Gemmata obscuriglobus: one gene and its partner. The protein of the gene in region 1 binds, or shares a complex with, the protein of each later gene. Links are inferred from orthologs where the notes say so. Each region holds a gene or a part of one and is shown in the gene's direction. Other genes may lie near its edges.

Region 1 (7,180 bases):
TCGTGATCGCGTGCGGGCTCGTGCTCGCGCCCGGATTCGCCAACGACACCAAGACCCTACCCAACCAGAACCGGGCGGCCGACGCACTCACGGCTCGCCTCAAGCAAAAGGTCAAGATCGACGGCTCCAAGGTCGGCGCCAAAACGCTCGCCGAAGTGCTCGGCGAAATCGCCAGGAGCCACGACATCAGCTTCGTGCTCCTGGAAAACGAGTTCAAAGCGCAGCAGGTGGTCAACATCAAGGACAAGGTGTCGGTGGTTAAGAGCCTGGGCGCGGACGGGCTCACGGTCGCCGAGTTCCTCGGCGCGTGGCTGCCGGGTCTGGGCGCGACGTACCAACTGCGCCCTGAGTACATTGAGGTGATCCCACTCCGCGCGGTTCGAGCGGACGTAGCCCCCGCAAAGAAAGGTGATCCGGTCGAGCAACTGCTGACGACCCTCGCGAGTACGGAGGTTGATCTCGAAAACAAGAACCTGAACGAAACCCCGCTGTTCGAGATGCTCGGGTTCCTGTCGAAGAAGTATTCGTTGGTGTTCGCCGTCAACGAGAGCGCGTTTAACGCCGAGGGGTTCCCGAACATCCGAGACGTAAAGCCGACTGTCATAACCACCGCGCTACGGGGGCAGTCCCTCCACCAGCACCTGAGCATGATCCTCGAAAGCTTCGGGGCAACGTATCTCGTGAAGAACGGTGTCATCGAGATCGTGCCTGTGCGGCACGCGGCGGTCGTGGCGAAATCGCCCCTCGATACGTCAGCGATTTCCGACAACGGCGGGCGCCCGCGGCTCAAGGAGCCGCTGGTGTCGATGGTCGTCAAAGAGAAGGCGCTGAACGACACGGTCGCGCGGCTCGCCGAAACGTACGACCTCACCGTGGTCGTTTCGCCCCAAGCCGGTGAAGCGAGGTTTTTGCCGGTCAACGCCCGACTGCTGAACGCGCCAGCCGACCGGGCCATCGAGTTGCTCGCGATCCAGTGCGACCTGCGTGTCGTGCGCAAAGGTAGCGTGTACCTGATCACGAGCAAGGAGCAGGCCAACGAGCTGTTCAGCGAGAAGCTGGAGCGCGAGCGCCAGAAGATCGAACTGGAGAGACTGCGCAAGGAATCGGTGGCCCCGCCGCCACCCGCCCCCAAGAAGTGATCCGCCCCTTCTGGGGCGTGAGCCGGCCCCGGAGCGCGAACAATCTTTCTGACGCGCGGTGCCGTCTGGTAGGATGCTCTCTGCCGTCCGGCACGCACCCTCTGGAGCCGCGCCTATGCGCTCGACCCTCCGTCGCCTGTTCGCCGCCGCCGTGTTCGCCGCGGCCCCCGCGGTCTCGTTCGCGGCGGCGCCGACACCGGCCGCCGCGAACAAGGCCGCCAGCCCGCTGGACGCCGCTCGCAAGGCGCTCGACGAGGTCGGCGACATGCACTACCAAAACAAGTCGCTCAGCGAGCTGGTCGGTGACCTCAAGGAGAAGACCCGGGTGCCGGTCACCATCGACCCGCTGGTGTACCAGTTCGGGCTGGACCCGAGTCAGCCGACCGTGAGCGTCACCGCCAAGAACGTGAAGCTGAAAGACGGGCTGCAACAGGCGCTGGCGCCGTTCAACCTGAAGTGCGGCCTGACCCGCGACGGGCTGTTCATCTCGACCGAAGAGGGGCTGATCACCAAGCAGCTCCGCCAGCGGGTGAGTGTGGACTGTGACGGCACCCCGTTCGCGACCGCGGTGAAGCAGCTCGCCGCCGACTGCGGGGCCAACGTGGTGATCGACCCGCGGCTCAAGGAGAAGGCGACCGCAACGGTCGCGCTGAAACTCGACGACGTGCCACTGGAAACCGCCGTGCGGCTGCTGGCCGAGGTCGCGGACCTGGGCACGGTGCGCATGAGCAACGTGCTGTTCGTAACGACCGTGGAGCGGGCCGAGAAGCTGCGCCCGAACGCGGACGGCCCGACCCAGCCGGCCCCGGGCAACCCGGTGTTTCCGTTCCCCAACGGCGGCCCCGGCCCGGTCCCGCTGCCCGGTGTGATCGGCCCCGCGGGACAGGCCGTCGAGGTGGTGCGACCGGCGGTCGAGGCCGCAAAGCCGGCGGAAGCGGTGCCCGCTCCGGCCAAGCCTGAGAAGCCGTAACATCCGCTCGCCACCCAGCAGAGAAAAGAGTGTTCACCGCAGAGGGCACGAGAGGGCGCAGAGAGAAAACAAGAGAGCGGATTGACTCCTTACTCTCTTACGTTTTCTCTCTGCGCCCTCTCGTGCCCTCTGCGGTGAACACTCTTTTCTCTGCTTCTACGGTGAACGCTCTTTCTCAGCTCACGCGTTGTAGCCGATCAGGTCCCAGCCCTTGCGGTAGGTGCGGCGGATCAGCGGGGCGGCTTCCTTGATGTCGGCGGCGCACTTCTCGCCGTCGAAGTTGAACGACTTGCCGGTGCGGATGGCGACGTTCCCGAGCAGGAACGCGGCGGTCAGCAGCCCGCCGTAATCGAAGTTGGCCAGCGCCATCTCCGGCTTCCCGGCCTTGATCGCCGCGACCCACTCGTCCTTCTGCCCCTGGTCGCCCTTGTTGTTCACCGGCAGCGTTTCCGGCTTGGTGTCGTTCCCGGTCTTCTTCCCGGTGCTGAAGAACACGTTCGCGCCGTAGTCGTCGGGCGAGTACGCGAAGCCCTTCGTGCCGACGATGATGGACCCGCTGTCCACGAGCTTCTTGGCGCCCGAGATCTCCAGCGCCTTCGCGACCAGTTCGTCGGGCGGCAGGACCTTCTTCCCGTCCTTCTTGCCCTCGTACCAGTTCAGCGTGACCGGCGCCAGGTCCCCGCGCTTCGGGAACTCGATGACCACGTTCGCCCAGCTCGGGCAGGTGAGCGGGTTCACGTCGCCGGCCGTGGCCGACACCTTCGTCGGGTGCGCCAGCCGCAGCCCCATGAACGCCATGTTGGCGGTGTGGCAGGCCATGTCGCCGATGGCCCCGGTGCCGTAGTCCCAGAACCCGCGCCACGCGAACCCGTGGATGCCGTTGGCGAACTCGCGGTCCGGGGCCACGCCGAGGAACTCGTCCCAGTGGATCCCCTTGGGCACGCTCCCCTTGGCGGGCGGCTTGGCGTCGCTCACGTCCGGCGCCTGCTTCCAGTAGCCCGCCGGGCGGTTGGTCCACACGTGGACCGCGGTCACGTCGCCGAGTTCGCCGGCGCGGAGCAGTTCGGCGGCGCGGCGCAGCCCGTTGGCCGCGGTGCCCTGGTTCCCCATCTGGGTGCAGACCTTGGCCTTGGCGGCCTCGGTCCGCATCAGGTGCGCCTCGTACACGTCGTGCGTCAGCGGCTTCTGACAGTAGACGTGCTTGCCGGCCCGCATGGCCAGGATGCTGGCCTGGGCGTGGGAGTGGTCCGCGGTGCTGACCACGACCGCGTCGATGCTCTTCAGCAGCGCCGCGTCGTCGTACAGCTTGCGGTAGTCGGCGAACGTCTTGGCCTCCGGCCACTTCTTGGCCTTCGCGGCCAGGTTGCCGTCGTTGATGTCGCAGAGCGCGATGACGTCCATCAGGTTGCCGGCCTGATCGATGTCGCTGGAGCCCTTGCCGCCGACGCCGATGCCCGCGACGCGGAGCTTCTCGTTGGCGCGGTAGACGCGGGCGGCCGAAACCGCGGGCGCGAGGTACAGGTAGCCGAGAGCGGCGGCGCCGGCGCCGAGCACCTGACGACGGTTGAAGTTGCGGGCCATAACTCAGAGTTCTCCGGAGAGGCGGAAGGGGAATCGGGGCGGTGCGCCCCCGTGCGCGAGGTCGTGGTGAGGCTGAGTGTAAGCCGGCCGCGGCGCGGAGGCAACGAGAAAGGCAACGACGGCTCGCCTCGCGTCGGCCCACCCGTCTAAAGGGTGCGGGTGGCGGTATGGCGGATGGTCGTGGCTTCGTTCCGGCCCGCACCCGTCTCGTGGTCATCAAGACGGTTTTGACAGAATCGGCAGGACGAGCGGGATCAAAACAGATCGATTTGAAATCTCGTTCATCCTGTCAATCCTGTCAAAACCGTCTTTGGCCTCTCCATCGCAATTTGGTGACGCACGTCCGTGCCGCGTTCCGCCAGAGATTTTCAGCACGAATGGCGTCACTGAGTCGGCACCAGAACTACAACCCCGCACGCCCGTCCGTGACGCACGCACGGTCTACCCAATCACTCCAAAATCGCGCGCCCGAGTTGGCGTAGCGGGCGCTCCCGCGGGGCCGGTCGTGCGGGTGGCGGCGCGGGCGCATCAGGCGCCGGCGGTGCGGGCAACTTGGTGGGAGATTCCGTTTTGTCGGAGCCGCCGGTGACCGGGTTATGGGTTAAGTTTGCGGGGTGCGGCGGTCGGAACGGAGGTTGCCTTGACGCCCCCCCCCAAGCGGGTATAATTCGCAAAGCATCAACGGATTGATGCACCGACCTTAAAGGCTCAGAGGAGAACAGAGCCACGGCACCAATCGAGCGTCCCCACCCCACCCACGGCGATTCATCCGGCAAGCGTTTAACTCCGTACGCGAGTTAGCCCCCTGACGCCGGTTCGCCAGCTCCACCAGCACGGGGTCGAAGGGCAAACTCGACAATCGCCAAGGCCGACCGACCGCGGACCCAGTAACGACTCCGGAATCCCGTTTCTCCCCCGATTCACGACCCCCCGGCGACCTTCCGCCGGGGTTCACGCGCATCGCCGCAACCGCCCTGGGCAGCACAGCGGTGTCGGGATCGAGCGAACGACAGGCCGGTTATCCGCAGGTGAAACGTGCCGTCCGACCCGGTGGAGCTAACCAAACAGATCAAGGCCGCCAGCGACATTGTCGCTGTCGTCGGCTCGTACATCAACATCGTTCCGGCCGGCAAGATCTTCAAAGCCGTCTGCCCGTTCCACAACGACACCCGCCCGTCGCTCGACATCGACCCGCACCGCCAGCGGTACAAGTGCTGGTCGTGCGGCGCCCAGGGGGACGTGTTCGCGTTCGTCCAGAACCACGAGAAGGTCGGGTTCCGTGAGGCCCGGGCCATACTCGCGGCGAAGGCCGGAATCAAGCTCGACGAGCAACAGTCGCCGCAGGACCACCACCGCACCCGGCTGCTGGAGGTGATGCGCTGGGCGCAGGCCAAGTACGCCTACCAGTACCTCGAAGGCGACCTGGGCGAAGAGGCCCGCAAGTACATGGGGGCGCGGAAGCTCTCGGGCAAGACCACCCGCGACTTCGGCATCGGCTTCGCCCCCATCAACGGCGACTGGCTCGTGAAACTGGCCCTCGCCGAAGGGGTCCCGACCGACACGCTCGTCGAGGTCGGGCTGCTCGCGGCCCGCGACGGCCAGCGCGGGTACTACGACCGGTTCCGCGACCGGGTCATGTTCCCGATCAAGGACGTGCGCGGGCAGGTGGTCGGGTTCGGCGGCCGGATCATGCCGAACAACCCGTTGGCCGCCCGCGGACCGAAGTACTACAACTCGGCGGAAACGCCGCTGTTCCACAAGAAGGAGCTGCTCTACGGGCTGGACCTCGCCCGCCACGCCAACGCCGGCTACCTCGCGGTCGTGGAGGGCTACACGGACGTGATGATGGCCCACCAGTGCGGCGTGCCGCAGGTGGTCGCCACGATGGGCACCGCGCTCAACCCCCAGCACGTCGCACAGCTCAGCCGCTACGCGCCGAAGGTGGTGCTGCTGTACGACGCCGACGCCGGCGGGTTCGCGGGCGTGGACCGCGCGCTCGAGATGTTCGTCTCGCAGGACGTCGAACTCGCGGTCGCCACCCTGCCCGACGGGCTGGACCCGTGCGACCTGCTGGTGAAGCCCGGCGGGACCGAAACATTTAAAGAGGTACTGACATCCGCCGCGGACGCGTTAGATTTTAAATTGAACAAGCTGCTCGAGCGGGACCCGAACCCGTCGGTCGAGACCAAGCGGCGGATCGCCGACGACATCCTGGGCGTCATGGCGTCCGCCCCCCCGATGCCCGGGGCCGCGGCCCAGATGAAGCGGGAGCTGATCGTCACCCGGATCGCCCACCGGCTCGGCTTCAAGCAGGAAACGATGTGGGTGCGGTTCGGCGAGCTGCGCAAGGACCACGAGCAGAAGCAGCGCGAGGCGCAGCAGAAGGAACAGGAGGGGCACCGCGACGGCGGCCGCCCGACGGTCACAGTTCGCCCCGACGCGGTCCTGCCGACGACCGAGCGGCCCCGCGGCGCGTCGAAGGCCGGCCCGGCGGTGGCGGCCGAGCGCCAGTTGGTCGAGCTGCTGCTCAGCGACCCGCTGCTGGTGCCGGTCGCGGCGGCCCGGCTGGCGCCCGACGAGATCACGCACACCGGGCTGCGGCGCATCCTCTCCGAGCTGTACGGGGTGCATGCGGCGGGCGGCGTGCCCGACCTCGAAAGCCTCCGCGAGCGGCTCGCCGACCGCGAGGACCTGTTCGAGGTGTCCCAGAAGCTCCAGTTCGTCGGCCAGCAGATGCAGGACCGCGAGCAGTGGCTGGCCCGGCTGCTCAAGCGGTTCGCGGAGATGAAGGCCGAGGCCGAGGCCCGCCGGGCCAAAGAGCAGCTCGCCGGCGCGAGCGACGACGAGGCGATCGAGCTGCTGCGGCGCATCCAGCAGACGCAGCAGCGGCCGCCCAAGCGGGGCGACAACGCGGGCGGCCCGCAGCCGGACGCGCCGGCGGCCTGACCGCCGCACGAAACGAGACATCTGGGTTTCGCACACGAGTTGAGAACCACCCGCCGCAACGGCCAAGACGGCCCCGAGCGGACGACCAGTGGGAGGGGTTCGGATGGACTGGAAGAACGACGAGGTTCTCAAGGCGCTGGTCGAGCGTGGCAAGCAGGTCGGGTCGCTCACCTACGACGAGGTGAACACCGCCCTGCCCGAAGGCCGCGACGGCGTCCCCGAGTCCGACCGGCTCGAGCACGTGCTCGAGATCCTCGACGCCAACGGCATCAGCGTCATCGACGAGGACGACGGCGAGGCCGTCGCCGACGCCCCGGTCGCGGCCGACGCCGCCGTCGCGGACCCCGAGGCCCCGAGCTACGAGGACTCCGACGGCGACGGCCGGCACATCGACGACCCGGTCCGCATGTACCTCACGCAGATGGGGCAGATCGAGCTCCTGAACCGGAAGCAGGAGGTGTCGCTCGCGATGAAGATCGAGCTGACCCGCCGCCGGTTCCGCCGCAAGGTGCTGGAGTGCGACTACGCCATGCGGCAGGTGGTC
Region 2 (7,151 bases), 1.5 Mb from region 1 along the record:
ACCACCTCCACGGTGGTCACACCCTTGACCGTCCGGGTGCGGGTGATGCGGAACCCGTGCTTCAATCCGGTCCACCGATCGTGGCACGTCAGCAGCGGGGTGGCCCGCACGGTCCGCGTCTCGATCCGCCCGTGCCCCGGGTCCACCGACGTGGCCGGGCGCCCCAGTTGCTCGGGCGTCGGGACCGGCTCAGGGGGACGTGGCCGCCGCGAGCCCTCGGGCGGCGTCCTCGAACCCCAACCCGGCCTCGATGTCGGCCACCAGGCCGGGTTGGTTGTCCTTGGCCGTGAGCACGTAATGGCCCCCGCCGTCGACCACCGCCGCGGCCACGTCCCGCGGGCAGAGCGTGGCATCCCCGGTCAAAGCCGAGCCGCCCACCGGGACGATCCCGAGCAACGCCAGGGCGGCCTGGTGCTCGTTCGTCTGGGCGTCCACCCGGATCTGGCCGAGCACCGCCGCGGCGTGCGGGCGTACGCGGCCACCCGGTGCTGGCCCGTCCCCGTCCCGGCTCCCGCGCAGGCACTTGCCGTCCAGGGCCACATGCGCGCGGGCGCGTCCAGGCGCCCCGCGATCCACCGGCCCAGGGCCGCCTCCAGTTGCTGCGGGTCGATCCGCCGCAGGGTCCGGGACAGGGTCGACGCGGACGGCGTCGGGTCCCTCCGGAACCCGCGCGCGTGAGCCAGGGGTCCCGTACTGGCGCCTGAACCGGGCGATCCCCTGGGGGCCCGTGCGGCCCATCAGTACCGCCAACGCGACCAACCCGAGGACCGCCGGCCGCGGGTGGATCCGGCCCTGCAACCCGCGCGGGTCGGGGACCGTTGACTACTCCTCATACTGCCAGCGCGCGCGGGCATCGAGCACCTCGGGCCGAAGGAGTGCCCGCGACCCAACAAACCCGCTCGCGCCAAGATGAAATAAGGAACGGCCCTGGGCCCGGCCCGCAGGGCCTTTCCTTGATTCACTCTACGTAACTCCGATAAGTCCCTTGGCCATTGCCGGGTCCATCTGGAGCCGCTCGATCGCCTCCGGGCAACTCACCGCCTTGACCTCACGCCACAGGTGCACCACGGCGTTCCGCAGCGCCGCCAGCACCTGTGGTGCGTGCCCCATGCGCACACGACACGCGTCCTCGCCCAGTGTCACGTCACGCACGTAATGCAGTTCGTTCTCGATGCGCCAGTGCGTCCGCACATGGTTCAGGAGTGTGGCCGCATCCGCCTTCTCGGCCGACAGGCTCGTGATGCCGAAATGCACTTCGACCGTCGTTTGGCCTCGGACCGTCCGCTCACGCGTCAACTGGAAGCCCTGCTTCACCCCCGCCCACGTCGGCGAGCACGTCAGAATCGAGGTCGTTTGCAGCGTCCGCTTCTCGATGCGGCCGTGACCCTTATCGACGGTCGTGGCGATGCGGCTCGGGGCGGGCGGAGGCCGATCCCCAGGGGGAAGTGGCCGCCGCGATCGATCGGGCGGCGGTCTCGAAGGCGAACCCGGCTCGGATGTCGATCCCCAATCCGGGTTGGTTGTCCTTCACCGTGAGCACGTAGTCGCCGCCGGCCCCGACCACCTCCTCGGCCAGGTCTCGCTGGCAGAACATGGCGTCGCCGACCACGACCTTCCCTCGCAGCGGCAGAATGCCGAGGAGCGTCAAGGCGGCCTTGTGCTCGTTGGTGCTCGCATCGACCTTGACCTGGGCGAGTACGGCACCGACGGTGGGGGCGTATGCGGCCAGCAGGTGCTGACCGGGGATCGCGCCGTTGCGAGAGCCTCGAAGGGTCTTGCCGTCGATGGAGATGTGTGTGAAGGCGGCCGGGTCGACGCGGCTGGCGATCCAGTACGAGAGGACGTGCTCCAGTTGGTCGGCGTCGAAGCGTCGCAGGGTGCGGGAGAGCGTGGAAACGGCCGGGGTCTTGCCGCGTCGGAAGCCGAGGGCATGGGCGAGGGCGGGTCCGTGCTGTCGCCCGAAGCGAGCGATGCCATTGAGGCTGGTGCGCCCCATGAGCATGGCGAGGGCGACGAGTCCGAGGAAGGGGGCGAGTGGGTGGATAAGGCCGTGCTTGCTGCGGGGATCGGGAACCGCCGCCAGGGCATCGACCAGGGTGCAAGGAGACATGGGTACCTTCCTGGCTGCGAGAAGGCGCCCCACATAGCCACGTTCCCTCGTGTAAGCAAGGTGAAATAAGGAAAGGCCCTGGCCCGGCCCGCACCTCCGCCCAAAATGCCCTTCCACGTCTCGCGGCGAACGGCTATCAAACAGCGCCGGCCCCAAATAGTGTGCGCGCTTTCAGTTCGGCCCGGCGCGCCGTAAGTCGTGAGCTAATCAGCCATGTCGAGCGACCCCCTGACCGATCGCCTGCCGCCCCAGAACCGTGACGCCGAGCGCGGCGTGCTCGGGGGCATCCTACGCGACCCCGACACGCTGTCGACCGTTCAGCAGCACATTATCGCAGACAACTTTTACTTCGACGCGCACCAGAAGATCTACCAGGCGATGAGCGACCTGGCGACCGAGAACCAGCCCATCGACCTCGTCATCCTGTACGACAAGCTGCGCAAGAACAAGCAGATCGAGGACATCGGCGGGAAGGAGTACCTCGTCGACCTGTGGGAGGCGGTGCCCACCGGGGCCAACGCGGAGTACCACGCCAAGCTGGTGAAGGACACCGCGATGGTTCGCGGGCTTATCCACGCGAGCAACGAGATCCTTCGCGACGCCTACGACCGCACCCAGTCCGGCGACGAACTGGTGTCGCAGGCCGAGCGGAAGATCATGGAGGTGGCGAAGCAGGGCATGGTGGGCGAAACCGCCGCGCTCTCGACCGTCGTGAAGGAGGCGTTCGACCGGCTCGACTCGCGCATCGGCCAGGACAACCTCGCGATCAGCGGGCTGCCCACCGGGTACGTCGACATCGACAACATGACCGCGGGCTTACACAAAACGGAACTCGTGATCATCGCCGCCCGGCCCTCCGTCGGGAAAACGGCCTTCGCACTCAACCTCGTCCGAAACGTCATCACACAAGGGCACGAAACCGGGGAACCGCCGGTGGCGCTGTTCTTCAGCCTGGAAATGGCCCGCATCGAACTCGCCGAGCGGCTCCTCTGCTGCGAGTCCCGCGTGGACAGCCACAAGGTGCGTAAGGGGCTCCTGAACTCCGACGACATCCAGAAGCTGATGGCCGCCGGCGACACCCTCCGCAAGTGCCGGCTGTACATCGACGACACCCCCAGCCGGACCATGATTCAGATCGCGGCGAGCGCCCGGCGGCTCATGAAGAAGCACGAAAAGGAGGGCGGGCTGAAGCTCATCGTCATCGACTACCTCCAGCTCATCGAGCCGGAGAACCGCCGCGACCCGCGGCAGGAGCAGGTCGCCCAGATCAGCCGCCGGCTCAAGTTCCTCGCGCGCGAGCTGCACATCCCGGTGATCGCGCTGGCTCAGGTGAACCGGGCGTCCGAAGACCGCCAGGACCACAAGCCGCGTCTCTCCGACCTCCGCGAGTCGGGCTCGATCGAGCAGGACGCCGACACGGCCTGGATGCTGCACCGCCCCGGGAAGTTCGACGGCCAGACGGACGACAACGTCCTCGAAATCATCATCGCCAAGCAGCGTAACGGCCCGACGGGCGAGGTCACGCTGACGTGGCGGAAGGAGTACAACCGCTACGAGAACTACATCGCCGACGTGGGCATGGGCGACGGCATGTAAGTCCGTGCCGGGTGGCGCGCGGCGCGCGTGATTTCAATCGCGTCTTCTTGAGAACGCGGGGCGGAATGAGCTTCGCTCGGGGGCGTTGCCAACTCGAGGCGAGGGCAATGTGGCACTCACACGAGACGGAGAGGCCAAGAGCATTTTGACAGGATCGACAGGATGAACAGGATGAAGACCGATCAATTCGATATCCTGTTGATCCTGTCAAAACCTGTCTTTGTGAACACGAGCCCCGCATGGGCTAAAAGCCACTACCGACCGACTCATTCCGCTGCGGCCATTATGCTGCCGGGCAGTGTCGGCGGTGAAATCCGTACCGCACCGATACAGTGAGGTGAACGCCCCGTCCCCCTCTTCCAAGTGTGACCATGCTCACCAGCGAATCCCGGCGCCGCGACTTCCCGACCCTCGACGGCCGTGCCTACCTCAACACCGCGGCGGAAGGGGTTCCCCCGCTGGCGGTCGGCGAGGCGCTCGCGCAGTACTTTCGGGACAAGCAACTCGGCATGGACGGCCGCGTGCCCCACGCCGCGCAGTGGGAGGCGGCGCGGGCACTCACCGCCGAGTTCTTGGGACTGACGGCCGCGGAGATCGGGATCTGTTCGTGCTCGTCCGAGGCGTACAACCTGGCCGCGCTCGCGCTGCAACTCCAGCCGGGCGACGAGGTGATTTGCACCGACCTCGATTTTCCGGCCAGTTCGACGCCGTGGCTCCAGCCCGCGTGCCCGGCCACCCTCCGCCTCTGGAAGCACCGCAGCGGCGCCCTGCACGTAGAAGACTTAATTCCGCTGCTGAGTCCCAGAACGCGGTTGGTGAACGTGTCGCTGGTGAGCTTCTACAACGGGTTCACGGTGGCGCTGCCGCCGATCGTGGAAGCGGTCCGGAAGCACTCGCCCGCGCTGCTCGGGGTGGACGTGACGCAGGCGATCGGGCGAATCCCGCTCGACCTGCGCGGCGCCGACCTCATCGTCAGCAGCACGCACAAGTGGATTCTGGCGTCGCACGGCGGCGGGCTGGTTGGCGTGCCGAAGGACCGGGCGAAGGAGTGGACCGCGCCGGCCGGCGGGTGGTTCAACCTCGAAGACGCGTTCGGGCCGGGCAGTTTCGAGGCCGTGAAGAGCAAGCCGGGCGCGGCGAGCTTCATGGTCGGGATGCCGAACTACCCCGCCCTCTACGCCGTCCGGGCGGGCCTGGAGTACTTGCGCGGGGTGGGTGTGGCGAACATCGACGCGCACGCGCGACCGCTCGTACTCCACTGCCTCACCGAGCTACGGAAGCTCCCCGTCGAGGTGCTCACCCCGGACGAGCCGGATCACATCGCGGGGATTCTGGCGTTCAAGCACCCGAAGGCCGCCGAGATCAACGCCCGGCTCCACGCGGGTAACGTTCACGTCATGAACCCGACCGGCCGGCTCCGCGTTGCGGTTCACGGGTACAACACGCACGACGACATCGAGAGGCTGTTACGGGAATTGAAGGCCGCTCTCGCGGCGGTGTAAACTCAAACGGGAACGCGTCCAGATTCGATCCGGCTGACTGTGTCTGTTTCTTGTGGCGCAGACATTCCTGTCTGTACGGCGTGAGAATATCGCACAGACAGGAATGTCCGTGCCACAAAGACCAACACAAAACAGACACCATCAACGGGCCGTGGACCACTACGGCTACACGTTACCGCTGCCGAACGGGGTCTTTCGGGCGGCCGACGATACGCTCAGTGCGGGTGTCGCCAGTTTGCGAACCCCGGACCCGGCGCTGATCGCCGCCTCGCGCGTCACCTTCATCCGGCCGCCCTCGCCGTCGGGCAGTTCGACACGCAACTTCAGGGCCTTGAGCAGCGCCGCCATGAACTCCAGACAGTTCGGGAACCGCTCCTGCGGGACCGGGGCCAGCGCCCGCCGCAGGGCCGGCTGTTCGGCGTCGGTCACGCCGCTCAGGTTCGCGAGCGGGCGCAGCGACGACCGGGACGCGGCCTTCACCGGAGGCGCGAACGGAAACGTCCCCGTGCGCAGCGCGTAATACGTCACCGCAAGGCTGAACTGGTCCGACCAGTCAGAGATGGACCCGAGGAACACTTCCGGGGCTGCGTACTCGCGCGTCCCCTGGCGCGCGCACGGCGTACTCGGGGCGTGCGTCGGGGTCGCCAGGCCGTGGTCGGTGAGCTTCGCCACGTCGCCGAACAGCAGGATGTTGTTCGGCTTCACGTCGCCGTGCTGGAACCCGACCCGCCGGCCGTCGCGGACGTGCTGCCGGGCGTTCAGGAAGTCCAGCGCTTCGGCCACCTGCCAGAGGTACAGGCAGAGGGTCGCCGGCTCGATGTCCTGCCCCAACTCGTCGCGGTACACCTGCATCAGGTCGAGGAGCGTTGCCTCGGCCAGTTCCATGTTGATGACGAGGTAGCCCGGGATGGACCACACGTCGTACGTCTTGACGATGTACGGGTGCTCCATCCCCTGAAACGACTTCACCGACCGCAGCTCGCGGGCCGTGGTGGCCGTGTTCGAGGTCGGCATGAACTTGAGCGCCACCGGCGGCCCGGTCGGCGCTTCCGCCTCCCACACCTCGGCGAACCCGCCGCGACCGCGGACGCACCGGAGCCGGTACCCCGGCGACGGCTCCGCACCGACGGCGGGGACGAACGCGCCGGGCGTGGTCGAACGGATGTTGTTGGGAAGGGCAGACAACACCACATCCCCTGTGAATCGTTCCGCTGCCGGTGTCGCGCGCGGCGGAGGGAGGGACTGAATTCCTGCCGAACTGTAGCACACCCCGGTGGGCATGAAGGGCGCAGGAAGCCGGTTTCTCCCCGATCCGGCGAATTCGCCCCGACCCGCACAATCAAACGTTGGCGGTAACGGTGCTACAGTTCCAGGAGAGCGGGTGCCCGTCCCGGTACGGCATGACGCCGTGAAACTGCGGCCCCGAACGGTCGAAAACCAGCGGGAGAAAGAACTTGTCCCCCGGCCAGAGCGGGAGCGCCGGTACGCGCTCGACGTCCACCCACTCCAGCGTCCCCTCCACGTTGGCGCTATGTGGAACACCGGTGAACCGGTTCACGCGAAAGATGAATCCGAACCAGTCCTCGCCGCCCTTTCCGAACCCGGGCCACGAAATGGTCCCCGCCAGTTGCATTGCGTCGCACTCGATGCCGGCTTCCTCGCGGATCTCGCGCCGCATCCCGGCGACCACGTCCTCGCCCGGCTCGAGCTTCCCGCCCAGGCCGTTGTACTTGCCGAGGTGCAAGTCCCCCGGGCGGGCGTTCCGGTGGACCATCAGCACGCGGGTTCCGTCCGGTGAAAACACGTAGCCGAGGGTGGCGAGGATCGGCGTGTAGGGCATGTGTGCGTCCTGCAAACAAACGGGGCTCACTCGTCGGGCGAATCGGTTTCTTCCGCCGGAAGGGCCGCGACGATGGCGCGAACCTGCTTCAGGTCTTCGTCCG

The links. Proteins that work in one complex are often made in the same cells at the same time.
Region 2: the proteins of dnaG (region 1) and dnaB are in contact, whole or in part, in a crystal structure (PDB 2R6A), measured with the Geobacillus stearothermophilus proteins. The link is inferred for Gemmata obscuriglobus from one-to-one orthologs. Residues at the interface, in WP_049624496.1 of Geobacillus stearothermophilus: Lys456, Leu457, Leu458, Pro459, Ala460, Asn463, Ala464, Leu467, Leu535, Leu536, Ile537, Ala538, Gln544, Glu545, Asp548, Tyr549, His552; in WP_033016901.1 of Geobacillus stearothermophilus: Ser13, Glu15, Ala16, Gln18, Glu91, Leu92, Asp94, Ala95, Val96, Pro97, Thr98, Ala99, Ala100, Asn101, Tyr104, Tyr105, Ile108.

The regions. Positions count from the first base shown.
Region 1 is NZ_CP042911.1:6,894,085-6,901,264, reverse strand. What follows is about bases 4,257-7,180. They hold dnaG (DNA primase), read left to right. Parts: upstream 4,257-4,725; coding sequence 4,726-6,636; downstream 6,637-7,180. Other genes in these bases: rpoD (RNA polymerase sigma factor RpoD), read left to right, coding at 6,740-7,180. Outside these bases: GobsT_RS28575 (hypothetical protein), read left to right, coding at 1-1,139; GobsT_RS28570 (hypothetical protein), read left to right, coding at 1,255-2,109; GobsT_RS28565 (Gfo/Idh/MocA family protein), read right to left, coding at 2,290-3,690. UniProt on the Escherichia coli protein: RNA polymerase that catalyzes the synthesis of short RNA molecules used as primers for DNA polymerase during DNA replication.
Region 2 is NZ_CP042911.1:5,375,868-5,383,018, reverse strand. What follows is about bases 1,620-4,514. They hold dnaB (replicative DNA helicase), read left to right. Parts: upstream 1,620-2,323; coding sequence 2,324-3,706; downstream 3,707-4,514. Other genes in these bases: GobsT_RS22520 (aminotransferase class V-fold PLP-dependent enzyme), read left to right, coding at 4,078-4,514; GobsT_RS38065 (hypothetical protein), read left to right, coding at 3,878-4,042; GobsT_RS40575 (ISAs1 family transposase), read right to left, coding at 1,620-2,110. In the rest of the region: GobsT_RS22545 (hypothetical protein), read right to left, coding at 1-146; GobsT_RS22540 (transposase), read right to left, coding at 190-576; GobsT_RS40580 (ISAs1 family transposase), read right to left, coding at 964-1,359; more of GobsT_RS40575, read right to left, coding at 1,388-1,619; more of GobsT_RS22520, read left to right, coding at 4,515-5,208; GobsT_RS22515 (serine/threonine-protein kinase), read right to left, coding at 5,374-6,393; GobsT_RS22510 (NUDIX hydrolase), read right to left, coding at 6,548-7,048; GobsT_RS22505 (hypothetical protein), read right to left, coding at 7,075-7,151. UniProt on the Escherichia coli protein: The main replicative DNA helicase, it participates in initiation and elongation during chromosome replication. Travels ahead of the DNA replisome, separating dsDNA into templates for DNA synthesis.